DNA from 3 places in the Marinococcus salis genome. Region 2 is predicted to be linked to each of the others. Evidence: predicted binding sites of a transcription regulator. Region 2 holds the regulator's gene; each other region holds the start of a gene.
The links. The regulator CtsR, encoded in region 2, represses protease genes until heat stress. The targets are predictions, from matches to a motif close to ATGGTCAATAAAGGTCAAACA.
Positions count from the first base shown of each region.

Region 1: ACTTK6_RS08185 (ATP-dependent Clp protease ATP-binding subunit) is a predicted target of CtsR. The motif match lies at 1,888-1,908, and genes of this name have one in related genera.
Region 3: clpP (ATP-dependent Clp endopeptidase proteolytic subunit ClpP) is a predicted target of CtsR. The motif match lies at 1,252-1,272, and genes of this name have one in related genera.

Region 1 covers NZ_JBQOJB010000007.1:22,633-26,715, reverse strand. Annotated here, with positions in the region: gene ACTTK6_RS08195 (MFS transporter) at 126-1,373, shown strand; gene ACTTK6_RS08190 (hypothetical protein) at 1,391-1,579, opposite strand; gene ACTTK6_RS08185 (ATP-dependent Clp protease ATP-binding subunit) at 2,066-4,083, shown strand, end outside.
Region 2 covers NZ_JBQOJB010000017.1:25-4,107, forward strand. Annotated here, with positions in the region: gene ACTTK6_RS12720 (MgtC/SapB family protein) at 159-866, shown strand; gene ACTTK6_RS12725 (CtsR family transcriptional regulator) at 1,008-1,472, shown strand; gene ACTTK6_RS12730 (UvrB/UvrC motif-containing protein) at 1,488-2,063, shown strand; gene ACTTK6_RS12735 (protein arginine kinase) at 2,063-3,127, shown strand; gene clpC (ATP-dependent protease ATP-binding subunit ClpC) at 3,158-4,083, shown strand, end outside.
Region 3 covers NZ_JBQOJB010000022.1:33,503-37,585, forward strand. Annotated here, with positions in the region: gene rpoN (RNA polymerase factor sigma-54) at 1-999, opposite strand, end outside; gene clpP (ATP-dependent Clp endopeptidase proteolytic subunit ClpP) at 1,369-1,947, shown strand; gene ACTTK6_RS14335 (HPr family phosphocarrier protein) at 1,994-2,251, opposite strand; gene whiA (DNA-binding protein WhiA) at 2,423-3,385, opposite strand; gene ACTTK6_RS14345 (gluconeogenesis factor YvcK family protein) at 3,406-4,083, opposite strand, start outside.

The DNA of each region.
Region 1 (4,083 bases), on a different contig from region 2:
TTTATGAATAGAACCTGCTGCCCGTATTTTCAGCGGTTTTCAGAAGCATATTGATAACACTTCCATATTTAGGTAGTATTGCTTTTATACTATTATGCTTTAATACTAGAAAAGAGAGAGTCCCGTTGACTAAGTTCCAAGCACTGCACACAAACATTAAAATACGCCTCATCACTGATTTTTCCATGGAATTTGTATTGATGGCCATTCTTCCATTTATGGCAGTTTATTTCAGCAGCCGCCTTGGAGCCGGCACTGCCGGGCTGTTGCTGGCATTTACTATGGCTGCAGGCATTGGTATCGGTTTATGGACCGGACATTTATCGGATGTTATCGGCCGTAAGCGTATCATCGTTACTGCTCAGGGCCTGCAGGTATTGAGCCTTGGCGTAATGGCGCTGGCGAGCTCCCCCGTATTTGAATCCGTATGGCTGATGTTTGCAGCTTTTCTTGTCGCTAACGCATGCTTTAACGCCGCTGATCCTCCGTCCGAAGCAATGATTATAGACTACAGCTCTGAAGCCGAGCGCCCCTACGTTTATCAGCTTGCCTACTGGCTTGGCAACGTGGCATACGCCTTTGGGGCTGTTATTGGAGGGCTGTTTTTTGAGAGCGGGCGCGTGTATTTATTTGTTGCTTTATTTCTTGTGAGCATATGTATTTGGTACGTGGTGGCTTTTAAATTAACGGAAAAAAAGCAGGCGGTTTCTTTTTCCAAGAAAGGTCTTCAAAAAACTCAGGCCCCTCTTACTATATGGAAACGGTACGCCGCTATACTAAAAGACCGGCGCTTTCTATTCTTTTTAATCGGTACCGTTTGTATCGCCAGCCTGGAATTTCAGCTGGACAAATACGTCGCTGTCCGCCTGGATGAACAATTTCACCTGATGCTTGGAGGATTTGAACTCACGGGAGTAAGAATGTTCAGTCTTATTATGTTTATTAACACGCTTGGCGTTGTCTTTTTTACCATGCCGGTTTCCGCACGGGTTTCTTCTTTAAATTATAAAAAAGTGTTAGCTGCCGGTCTCGGAATCTACACTCTCGCCTTCGGATTTTTCGGGTTCAGCACTTCGTTTTTAGTTCTTATAATCGCTGCTGCAGCCTTCACCCTGGGAGAGATCGTTTATATTCCTGTCCGCCAGACGATACTCGCCGGCATTGTTCATGATGATTCCCGTGGTTCTTACATGGCAATGGAGTCAATGATGTATAATGCCGCCCTCCTTCTCAGCAGTTTTATGCTTACGGCAAGTGCCGTCATTCCTCCAGCGGGAATGTCGACACTATTCGTTCTCTTAGGCGTTGTTGGCTTCATCAGCTACCAGCTCTGCCTTCCGTTAACAAAAAGCGGGAAGGTCCGTGCTTCTTAATTTCTGCCCTCTGGCAGCTACCTTTTTTTTCGCCGGCGCAGGTCTACTGTCAGTGAAGGAACATCCACGCGGAGCAGTGTCCACCGGAACAGCTTTACCTTTAGCTCTCCGGCCACTACCACTGCTTCCACCGGATTCCAGTTTTCAACTCTTCGCGCTGCCTCTACCACAGGCACGTGCGGCTCCGGAAATGTTTTTCTTGGCACTGGACGACTTCCTCCAAACAAGTGGCGGGGCTCTGACAACCTATATATTTTAGTCGCTGGACGCTGCCCGCTGTTTCTCATCTTTTTCCTCCTCTTCTGTATAACTTCGTTTCTTTTTTCCTTTCCCTTTTTTCCGCTAAACCTTTCACCGTCTGTGCTTTTCTTCCAGTTCATCACTTTTTATTGGTCAGAAACGTTTAGACTTTCGCAAAAACGTTAATACATTCTCTACCGTTTTCCACAGATATTATTCGAGCATATTTCTTGAAACTCTCTTCTCCATTTCCTATTATGTAGGTGTAAATCAATTGGTCAGAGAAAATCAAATTTATCTCTTGCATTATACAGGAAGCGGGTATATAATACTGTTACAAGGTCAAAGATAGTCAAAGTCAACGAAGTAATTCTGACCTTACGAAGATGAATACGAACGATGCACACGTCAATAATACTACTTTAAAAATAAGGAGGTTCGGTTCAGTTATGATGAGATGTGAACATTGTGAACAGCGTCCAGCACGCATTGAACTGAACATGAATGTTAATGGAAGCCATCAAAAGATGCACCTGTGCGAACGGTGCTATAGAGAAATCCGCCAAAGCATGAATCAGCCATCCGGTCAGGGCGGCTTCGGCGGCTCCCAGTCCCCATTTGACCAATTCTTTAATAATATGATGGGCGGCTCAGAACAAAACGCAGGACAGGGGCAGGAACAGCAGGCTCAGTCCGGCGGCGGCCAGGGCGGCGGTCTTCTTGACGATTTAGGTAAAAATCTGTCCGACGTTGCACGTGCCGGCCTCATTGACCCAGTCATCGGCCGCGATAAAGAAGTTGAACGTGTCATTGAAACATTAAACCGCCGCAATAAAAACAATCCGGTTCTTATCGGCGAACCGGGTGTCGGTAAGACAGCGATTGCTGAAGGTCTTGCCCTCCGTATTTCGGAAGGTGATGTGCCAAACAAGCTGAAAAATAAAAGCATTTATCTGTTGGACGTAACCTCCCTCGTAGCAAATACTGGGGTACGCGGCCAGTTTGAAGAACGCATGAAGCAGCTGCTGAAGGAATTGCAGGAACGCCAGGATGTCATCGTCTTTATTGATGAAGTCCACCAAATCGTTGGCGCAGGTTCAGCAGAAGGCTCTTCTGACGCAGGCAACATTATGAAACCAGCGCTTGCCCGCGGGGAAATTCAATTAATTGGTGCAACTACACTTGCTGAATACCGCAAAATTGAAAAAGATGCAGCGCTTGAACGCCGCTTTCAGCCGGTCATGGTTAACGAACCAAACCTCGAAGACAGCGTAGCGATCCTAAAAGGCCTGCAGGCAAACTATGAAAAATTCCATCACGTTGCTTTTACCGATGAAGCACTAGAAGCCTGCGTCAATTTGTCCAATCGCTATGTACAGGACCGGTTCCTGCCGGACAAAGCGATCGACTTAATGGATGAAGCAGGCTCCAAGATAAACCTCGCCCACAGCGATGACGACAGCGAGTCCCTGCAAAGCCGCATCGAGCAGATTGCCGCAGAAAAAGAACGTGCTACCCAGCAGGAGGATTACGAACGTGCAGCTAAGCTTCGGGATGAAGAAGCCAAGCTGCAGGAGCAGGTAAAAGAAGCTGAACAAAACGGCAAGATTCAAAAAGAAACACCAACAGTGAATGTAGAAACGATCCAGATGATCGTGGAAAATAAAACCGGCATCCCTGTTCGCCGCCTCCAGCGCGATGAACAAAAGAAAATGCGCGATCTGCCTGAACGTCTAAATGCGAATGTCATCGGCCAGGAAGAAGCTGTAAGCAAAGTTGCCCGTTCCATTCGCAGAAATCGTGCCGGCCTGCGCCGCGGAAGCCGTCCAATTGGTTCCTTCCTATTTGTCGGACCAACCGGTGTCGGTAAAACTGAGCTTTCCAAAACGCTCGCTTCTGAAATGTTTGGCGACCCTGAAGCGATGATCCGCCTCGACATGAGTGAGTATATGGAAAAACACTCGGTATCCAAGCTTATCGGTTCGCCGCCAGGATATGTCGGACACGATGAAGCCGGGCAGCTTACAGAAAAAGTACGCCGGAAACCGTACAGCATTATTCTTTTGGACGAGATTGAAAAAGCGCACCCTGATGTGCAGCATATGTTCCTGCAGATCATGGAAGACGGCCGCCTGACTGACAGTCAGGGACGCACGGTCAGCTTTAAGGATACAGTCATTATTATGACTTCAAACGCCGGCTCACAAATGAAACGTGTTACGGTAGGCTTTGGAGATAAGGACCAGGTAGAGCCAAAAATCATGGAATCTCTCAGCGATTATTTCCGCCCGGAATTCCTGAACCGTTTCGACAGCATTGTAAGCTTCAAAGAACTGGCTCGTGAAGATCTGGTCACTATCGTGGATCTGATGCTTAAAGACATCTTAGAAGCAGCCAGTGAGCAGGGATTGAACGTTACCGTTTCTGATGATGCTAAACGCATGCTGGCCGATCAAGGCTACGATCCTGC
Region 2 (4,083 bases):
GCGTTGATGATAGCCGGGGGCTCTCCCCCCGTGAAAGTAGATCGCTGCCGGGCGAGCTAAACCGTTTCCCTTTTCGGAGGGGAGCGGTTTTTTTATATGAGAAAGCTTTAAACAAAGCAAAAAAGATAGGATATAATGAAGGAAAGGATGTGACTTAGATGGAGCAGTGGTTGGAATATGAATCAGTCATTATACTAATTCGTTTAATTCTTGCTGCTTTTTTGGCGGGAGTGATAGGAATTGAGCGGGAATCGAAAGGCCATCCAGCTGGTTTTCGAACCCATCTGCTGGTTGGGACCGGTTCCTGTTTGGTGATGCTGCTTGCTTTATTTGGCTTTCAGGACTATTTAAACCAAAACGGGGATCTGGTTGCTTATGATCCTTCGCGTTTGGCTTCTTATGTAATAAGTGGGATTGGCTTCCTCGGTGCTGGTACCATTATAGTTCAGGGAGCTTCTATACGGGGGCTGACTACTGCTGCTTCCATCTGGACAGTCGCTGCTATCGGCCTAACCATAGGGGCAGGAATGTTTTTTGCTGGTATTGCTGCGACGGTCATTGTATTGACAAGTCTTATCTTTCTAAATCACGTAGACAAATGGTTTAAAAACGTTTCTGATACGGACGTATTGTTTATAGCTATGGACAAAAAAGCAAACGAGCTCGGCGAGGCGATTCAGCGTCTCGAAAGCATGGAGGTTCAAGTTCAAAAAATAAAAGGGAAAGAATTCGACGAAGACGAAGCTCTTCTTCATTATTATATTAAACTTCATCTACCAGAGGGTATAGCTGAAACAGAACTGTATCAATCTTTATATAAAGTGGAGAGCATAAAAGAAATAGAATTGAATCCGTCCTATGATTAATATATCTCAGGGCGGATTTTTCATTTTGCCCTTCTCTAGCTTGAAAACAATTGAATAATATTATATATTATAGTCAAAGATAGTCAAAATCAATTTTTTGATAATAGCAAGACGAACCGGGGCGGAGAGGAGGTCGCGGGAATGAAAAGCATGTCTGATGTTATTGAAAATTATTTAAAACAAATTTTAACACAGAGTGAACAGGATCTAATTGAAATTAAAAGAAGTGAACTTGCAAAGCGCTTTGAGTGTGTCCCCTCTCAGATTAATTATGTCATAAGCACGCGTTTTACTATTGAAAAAGGCTATGTAGTAGAGAGTAAACGTGGCGGTGGCGGGTATATACGAATTACAAGGGCTAAAATTTCAGATCACGCAGAGCTGCTTCGCCAAGTTTCAGATCTTGTGGGCCACGGTATTGATCAAAGAACGGCAGAGAGTGTTATTATGCGTTTATTTGAGGAAAAAGTGGTGAATAAGCGTGAAGCAAATTTAATGCTTGCGGCAGTTGATAGGTCTATACTGGCTTTGAAGTATCCAGAAGAAAGGGATATTGTTCGTGCGCGGATCATGCAAGCTATGATAGAAAGCCTGCGCTATGAATAAGGGGAGGGAAGAGATATGATCTGTCAGAATTGCGGTCAGCGTCCGGCCTCTTTGCATTACACGAAAATCGTTAATGGAGCTAAAACAGAGCTTCATTTATGCGAAGAGTGTGCAAAAGAACAAGGGGAATCTTCTGAAACGGAGCATTCTTTCATGTCAGCTGCCGGTGGCTATACAATCCAGGACTTGTTATCGGACTTATTAAACATGGATCAGCCTAGTACTACTGGAAACGCCGGGAAGAAACAGCCGAAAAAAGCAAACACAACCCGGCCGCTGACATGTGACAACTGCGGACTGACGTATAAACAGTTCACTCAATCCGGTCGATTGGGTTGTGCTCATTGTTATCACGCGTTTGAATCGAAACTGACACCTGTTTTTCGCCGGGTACACAGCGGCAATACCCATCATACCGGCAAGGTTCCAAAACACAGGCATGAGAAGCTGTATGCCCAAAGGGAGCTGGAGGAGAAAAGACGACAGATTAACATTTTTGTCCAAAATGAAGAGTTTGAAAAAGCTGCGGAATTAAGAGACGAAATCCGGGCCCTTGAAAAGCAGTTTCAAGGAAGGGAGGAAGACAGCTGATGGCATCCGAACAATTTTTTTCAGAAGCGATCAGTCCGTGGATGCAGGAAGGCCCAGGGCCGGAAGGCGATATTGCTCTCAGCACCCGGGTCCGGCTTGCCCGTAACATAGAGCAATATCCCTTCCCTGTTTTTGCTTCAGAAGAAGCAAGTGCAACACTTCTGCGCTATGCTTCTTCCACTCTATTGAATCAATCAAAAGAAGTAGGCTTCCTTGAAGCGTTGAATATGAATGAGCTTCGCCCGAATGAACGGCAGGTACTGGTGGAAAAGCATCTTGTCAGCCCCTATTTAATAAAAAACATGGCACATAGTGCTGTTCTTTTGAATAACGATGAATCAATCAGTATCATGGTTAATGAGGAAGATCATTTACGTCTTCAATGTCTGAGTAACGGCATGCAGCTTGAAGAATGTTACAATGAAGCTGACCGTCTCGATGATTGGGCGGAAGCCAACCTTACCTATGCGTTTGACGAAAGGCTCGGTTACTTAACAAGCTGCCCGACAAATGTAGGAACAGGTATGAGAGCTTCAGTAATGGTACACCTGCCTGCTTTAGTCTGGACCAACCAGCTTAGCCGTATTCTTCCGGCTATTCACCAGATTGGTCTTGTCGTAAGAGGCATTTACGGAGAAGGCAGTGAAGCACTTGGCAACCTTTTTCAAATTTCCAACCAGATGACATTAGGAAAATCTGAAAAAGATATCATTGAAGATCTGCGCGGTGTAGTAATGCAGGTGATTCAAAGAGAACGCCACGCACGCGAGTCTCTGCTCAGCTCTTCAAGAATAAAGCTCGAAGACCGGGTGTTCAGGTCTTACGGCATCCTTGCCTACAGCCGTACGATGACAACCAAAGAAGCTGCCAATCGTTTATCAGACGTGAGGCTTGGTATCGACCTGGATTTAATTAAAGGGATTTCGGGTAATATTTTAAATGAACTTATGTTACTGACTCAGCCTGGTTTTCTTGAGCAGTATGCAGGAGAATCACTGACTCAAGAAGAAGCAGATATAAGACGGGCAAGTGTGATCCGTGAAAGAATAAAACTTGAACTATAGATTTACCAATGCGTAGGAGGTGCATGCAACATGATGTTTGGCCGTTTTACAGAACGAGCGCAAAAAGTATTGGCGCTAGCTCAGGAAGAAGCTATCCGCCTTGGCCATAATAATATAGGAACAGAACACATTCTTCTTGGTTTAGTGCGTGAAGGTGAGGGCATTGCGGCGAAAGCCCTTCAAGCATTGAATTTGGATACAGACCAGATTCAGCAGGAAGTAGAAACCCTTATTGGTACTGGGCAACAGGGATCGAAAACGATTCATTACACTCCACGGGCGAAAAAAGTTATTGAGCTTTCCATGGATGAAGCGAGAAAACTTGGGCATTCCTATGTAGGAACAGAGCACATTCTGCTTGGCTTAATCCGTGAAGGAGAAGGCGTTGCAGCCCGGGTACTGAATAATCTTGGCGTCAGCCTGAATAAAGCCCGGCAGCAGGTGCTTCAGCTTCTCGGAAGCAATGAAGGTGCTTCGAGCTCTGGAAGCCAGCAGGCTCCTGGAGCAGGGGGAAGCGCCAATACGCCTACCCTGGACAGCTTAGCAAGAGACCTGACGGCAGTAGCTAAAGAAGAAGGCCTCGATCCGGTCATCGGAAGAAGCCAGGAAATTGAACGTGTTATTCAGGTATTAAGCCGCCGGACAAAAAACAACCCGGTTCTTATCGGGGAGCCTGGTGTAGGTAAAACAGCTATCGCTGAAGGCCTGGCATTGTCGATCGTCTCTAACGAAGTTCCAGAAACGCTCCGGAATAAACGGGTCATGACCCTCGACATGGGCACAGTCGTTGCCGGCACGAAATACCGCGGTGAATTTGAAGACCGCCTGAAAAAAGTAATGGAAGAAATCCGCCAGTCCGGAAATGTGCTGTTGTTCATTGACGAACTGCATACCTTAATTGGCGCCGGCGGTGCAGAGGGTGCGATTGACGCATCGAACATTCTGAAGCCGTCCCT
Region 3 (4,083 bases), on a different contig from region 2:
CCGGAGCGTAAGAGGACGAAGTTTTTCTTCGCCGTACTTTAAGTATTCACTCTGGGCTCCGACGATCGCTTCTGATACTTTCTGCAGCGTCTGCTGCCGCTGTTCGACACTTTTTACAATCCATAAAAACTGCTTATATTTTTCCATTGCATACTGCCTGGCTTCTTCATCGGTATCCTGCTGCAAGAGACGCCAGTATTTTTCATTCATCTGCAGTTCCGGAAGCCGGTCATTTAAAATAGTGACGACCCACTTTCCTTCAGCCTCTTCTACACGGATATCCGGGGACACAGAAATAGATGTCTCCTGCCTATACGCATCCCCAGGATACGGCGAAAGCTTTTGAAGGCAAGTGTAAATCTCCTGGAGCTGCTCTTTGCTGAGGTGATATTTCTGCTGAAGATAGCGCCATTTCTTTGCTCCTAGCGCCTCGAGGTCATCGGCGACTACCTGATCAATATAGGGATCCGTATCCAGACAGCGTTCAAGCTGCAGAAGGAGGCATTCTTTTAAATTTCTTGCCCCGACTCCTGCTGGTTCAAGCTGTTGGAACGTCGAAATATACTGCTCGCTTTCTTCGCTTTCAAGCTGAAACTTCTTCTCCATTTCCCATTTGATGTCTTCTAAGTATCCACGCTCATCGACACTTCCGGCTAAAAACAGAAGTATATCCCGTTCCCTGCCTTTGTAACGGCCGCAGGCAATCTGTTCCCTCAGCGTATCTTCGAGAGTTTCCCCTGCCGGCTCACGCCAGTCCAGCTGTTCATTTCCGGATGCCGGGGTATAGGCAGGGACTGCTGTTTGAGAGGCAGACAGCGCAGTACCGTCAGTAATAGAAGGCATGGTTAAATCCATTAGAGGGTTTTCCATCGCCTCTTCCTGCAGATAGTCAGATAATTCCTGGGTCGACAGCTTCAACAGGGCAATTGCCTGCTTTAATTCCTGCGTCATCACTAAACTCATCTCTTGCTTCTGCTGCAATTCAAGCCCTAAACCCATTATTTCCACCTCCGTTTGGAAACGCTTTCTTATATCATAACATATTTTTCTTCCTTAATTCGATATCTTTCCTTGTTCAGTTATTGGTATTATATGAAAATAGATCTGGGCATTCTATTTGTTTGTCAGATCATTTTTCATATAACTTAAGGCATATCCTGAAGCAGAAACATTTACACGGCACGTTTATGTTTGTGAAAATGAAGGGAATGAGAGGTAACGTATGAATATATGAAATAGGAGCATACTTTTTATTTGACCTTAATTGACCAAAGAGTTATGATAATAACAGCAACGCGGAAGGAAAAATATTTTCCATACAACTACCATGAATGTAGGCATACATTTCATTAAAGGAGGACTCTTTTCATGAACTTGATACCAACAGTTATTGAACAAACCAACCGGGGCGAACGCGCATATGATATTTATTCGCGTTTGTTGAAAGACCGCATTATTATGCTTGGCTCGGGCATTGATGACAACGTAGCCAACTCGATCGTAGCGCAGCTTCTTTTCCTCGAAGCCGACGATCCGGAGAAAGACATTTCTCTTTACATTAATAGTCCGGGCGGCTCGATCACAGCCGGCATGGCTATTTATGACACAATGCAGCACATTAAGCCGCAGGTTTCCACTATCTGTGTCGGCATGGCAGCATCAATGGGTGCTTTTCTTCTTACAGCCGGCCAGGAAGGCAAGCGTTATGCTCTTCCAAACAGTGAAGTAATGATTCACCAGCCGCTCGGCGGCACTCAGGGCCAGGCTGCTGATATTGAAATTCATGCCCGCCGCATTATTAAAATGCGCGAAAAGCTCAACCAAATCCTTGCTGACCGCAGCGGCCAGCCGCTTGAAGTTATCGAGCGCGATACCGATCGTGATAACTTTATGAGTGCGGAGCAGGCAAAAGAATATGGTCTCGTGGACCAGGTTATGGGGCAGTAAGAGACAAAAAATCAGGACGGCATAGCGCTGTCCTGATTTTTATTATTCACATTTCTTTTTTCATAAACTCCGTTAATGATTCGGCCGCTTCCTCTTCGTCTGCACCTTCAGCCGAAAGCTTAACCGAGGCCCCTGTACGTACTGCGAGGCTCATAACGCCCATAATGCTTTTAGCATTCACCTTTTTTTCATCTTTTTCCAGAAAAATGTTGGAATGAAACCGGTTCGCCTCCTGAACGAATAATGCTGCCGGCCGGGCTTGAAGCCCTGTGCGCAAATTTACTTCTACTGTTTTTTCGACCATAGTTATTATCTCCCTTTCTCCATCTGTCTTCATCCGGTACCCGCTTTTTTTGCACCAATAACGTAAGTCAATTCGGTAACTTTTTAAGCAAGCGCTTTAACAACGGCTGTAAACCGGCGCCTGTGGCAGTAGAGGCCCCCCTCTCTTCCTACAGGCGCCGGTTTTTACTAATTAAATTTTTTCGGGAATTGGCGGCTTACCAGCCTGGATACGTTCCGCGATCTGGTCGATCTTTCTCAGTCGGTGATTCACCCCGGATTTACTCACTTTTCCACTCGGTACCATTTCCCCGAGCTCCTTCAGCGTAACATCCTGATGCTGCACACGCAGAATCGCTATCTCGCGGATTTTTTCCGGAAGGTTTTCGAGCCCGACTTCCGCCTGGACAAGCTGAATGTTTTCGACCTGCCGCAAAGCAGCCCCCACGGTTTTATTGAGATTCGCTGTTTCGCAGTTTACGAGGCGGTTCACCGAATTCCTCATGTCTTTCATAATCCGTACATCTTCAAAATACAACAGGGCCTGGTGAGCACCAATAATATTTAAAAACTCGGTAATTTTTTCGCTTTCCTTAATATAAAGAATATAGCCCTTTTTCCGTTCAAGGCTTTTCGATGTAAGTCCGAATGTTTCCATCAGAGTCCGGAGAGCCCGGTTGTGCTCTTCATACATTGAGTAAATTTCGAGGTGATACGAAGACGTTTCCGGATGGTTAACCGATCCCCCGGCTAAAAAGGCTCCGCGCAGATACGCCCGCCGGCTGTCCGTATTCGGAATCACGTCATTAGAAATTGATCGGTTAAACTGATAGCCATTTTCCATGATGGCAAGATCCGTCAGCATTTCTTTGGTTTCTTCTGCCATCCGCACCACATAAACATTATTCTTTTTTAAACGCATTTTTTTCCGGACAAGCAGTTCAATGACCATATCCTTATAAATACGCTTGATTAAAGAATAGATCCGCCTCGCGATTGCTGCGTTTTCAGTCGAAACATCTAAAATCAGCTGGCCGTTGCCAAAAGAAATCGAACCGTTCATTCTAATTAACGCAGCCAGTTCTGCTTTAGCGCTCGTATCGTCTACCTCGATCTGGGTTAATTCTTTCTTTGTTATAGCCGCAAATGAAGACATCCATCTTCACCGCCTTTCTGTCAATCACGGGCGAGCAGGGCTTCAGATACCTTTTTGGCATCATGACGGAGAACGAGGCCGTCATAGTGCATAAACGTATCTGTTACTACCTGGCACCCAAACTGTTCTAATCTTTCATAATCACACCTCACAGGAAACGCCTGCTGTTTTTCATAGTTCTCAAGCACCGGCGCCGGAATTTCTTCATCATGCACAAGGATCGTATCCACAAGTGTGCCCCCTGTGTGCTTTTCGAGGGCGTGCAGATGATCGGACGCTGAAAATCCGTCCGTTTCTCCCGGCTGTGTCATAGCATTGCAAATATATACCTTCCGGGCCTTCGAACGGTTGATGGCGTCCCGGATACCGGGGACGATCAAGTTCGGCAGAATGCTTGTAAACAAACTTCCGGGACCGATGACAATAACGTCCGCCTGTTCAATGGCACGCACGGTTTCCGGAAGAGCTTCAGCATCCGGCGGGTGGATGAACACCTGCTCAATCTGCTTGCCGGCTTTTGGAATAAGCGACTCCCCGTAGACCGTAGAGCCGTCCTTCATTTTTGCAAACAGCTCAATGCTTCGGTTAGAGGCTGGAAGAACCTTCCCTCGAACGTTTAACACGGTACTTAGTTCAGTAATTCCTTTGGCAAAGTCTCCGGTAATGGAAGTCATTCCGGCTACCAGAAGATTCCCAAG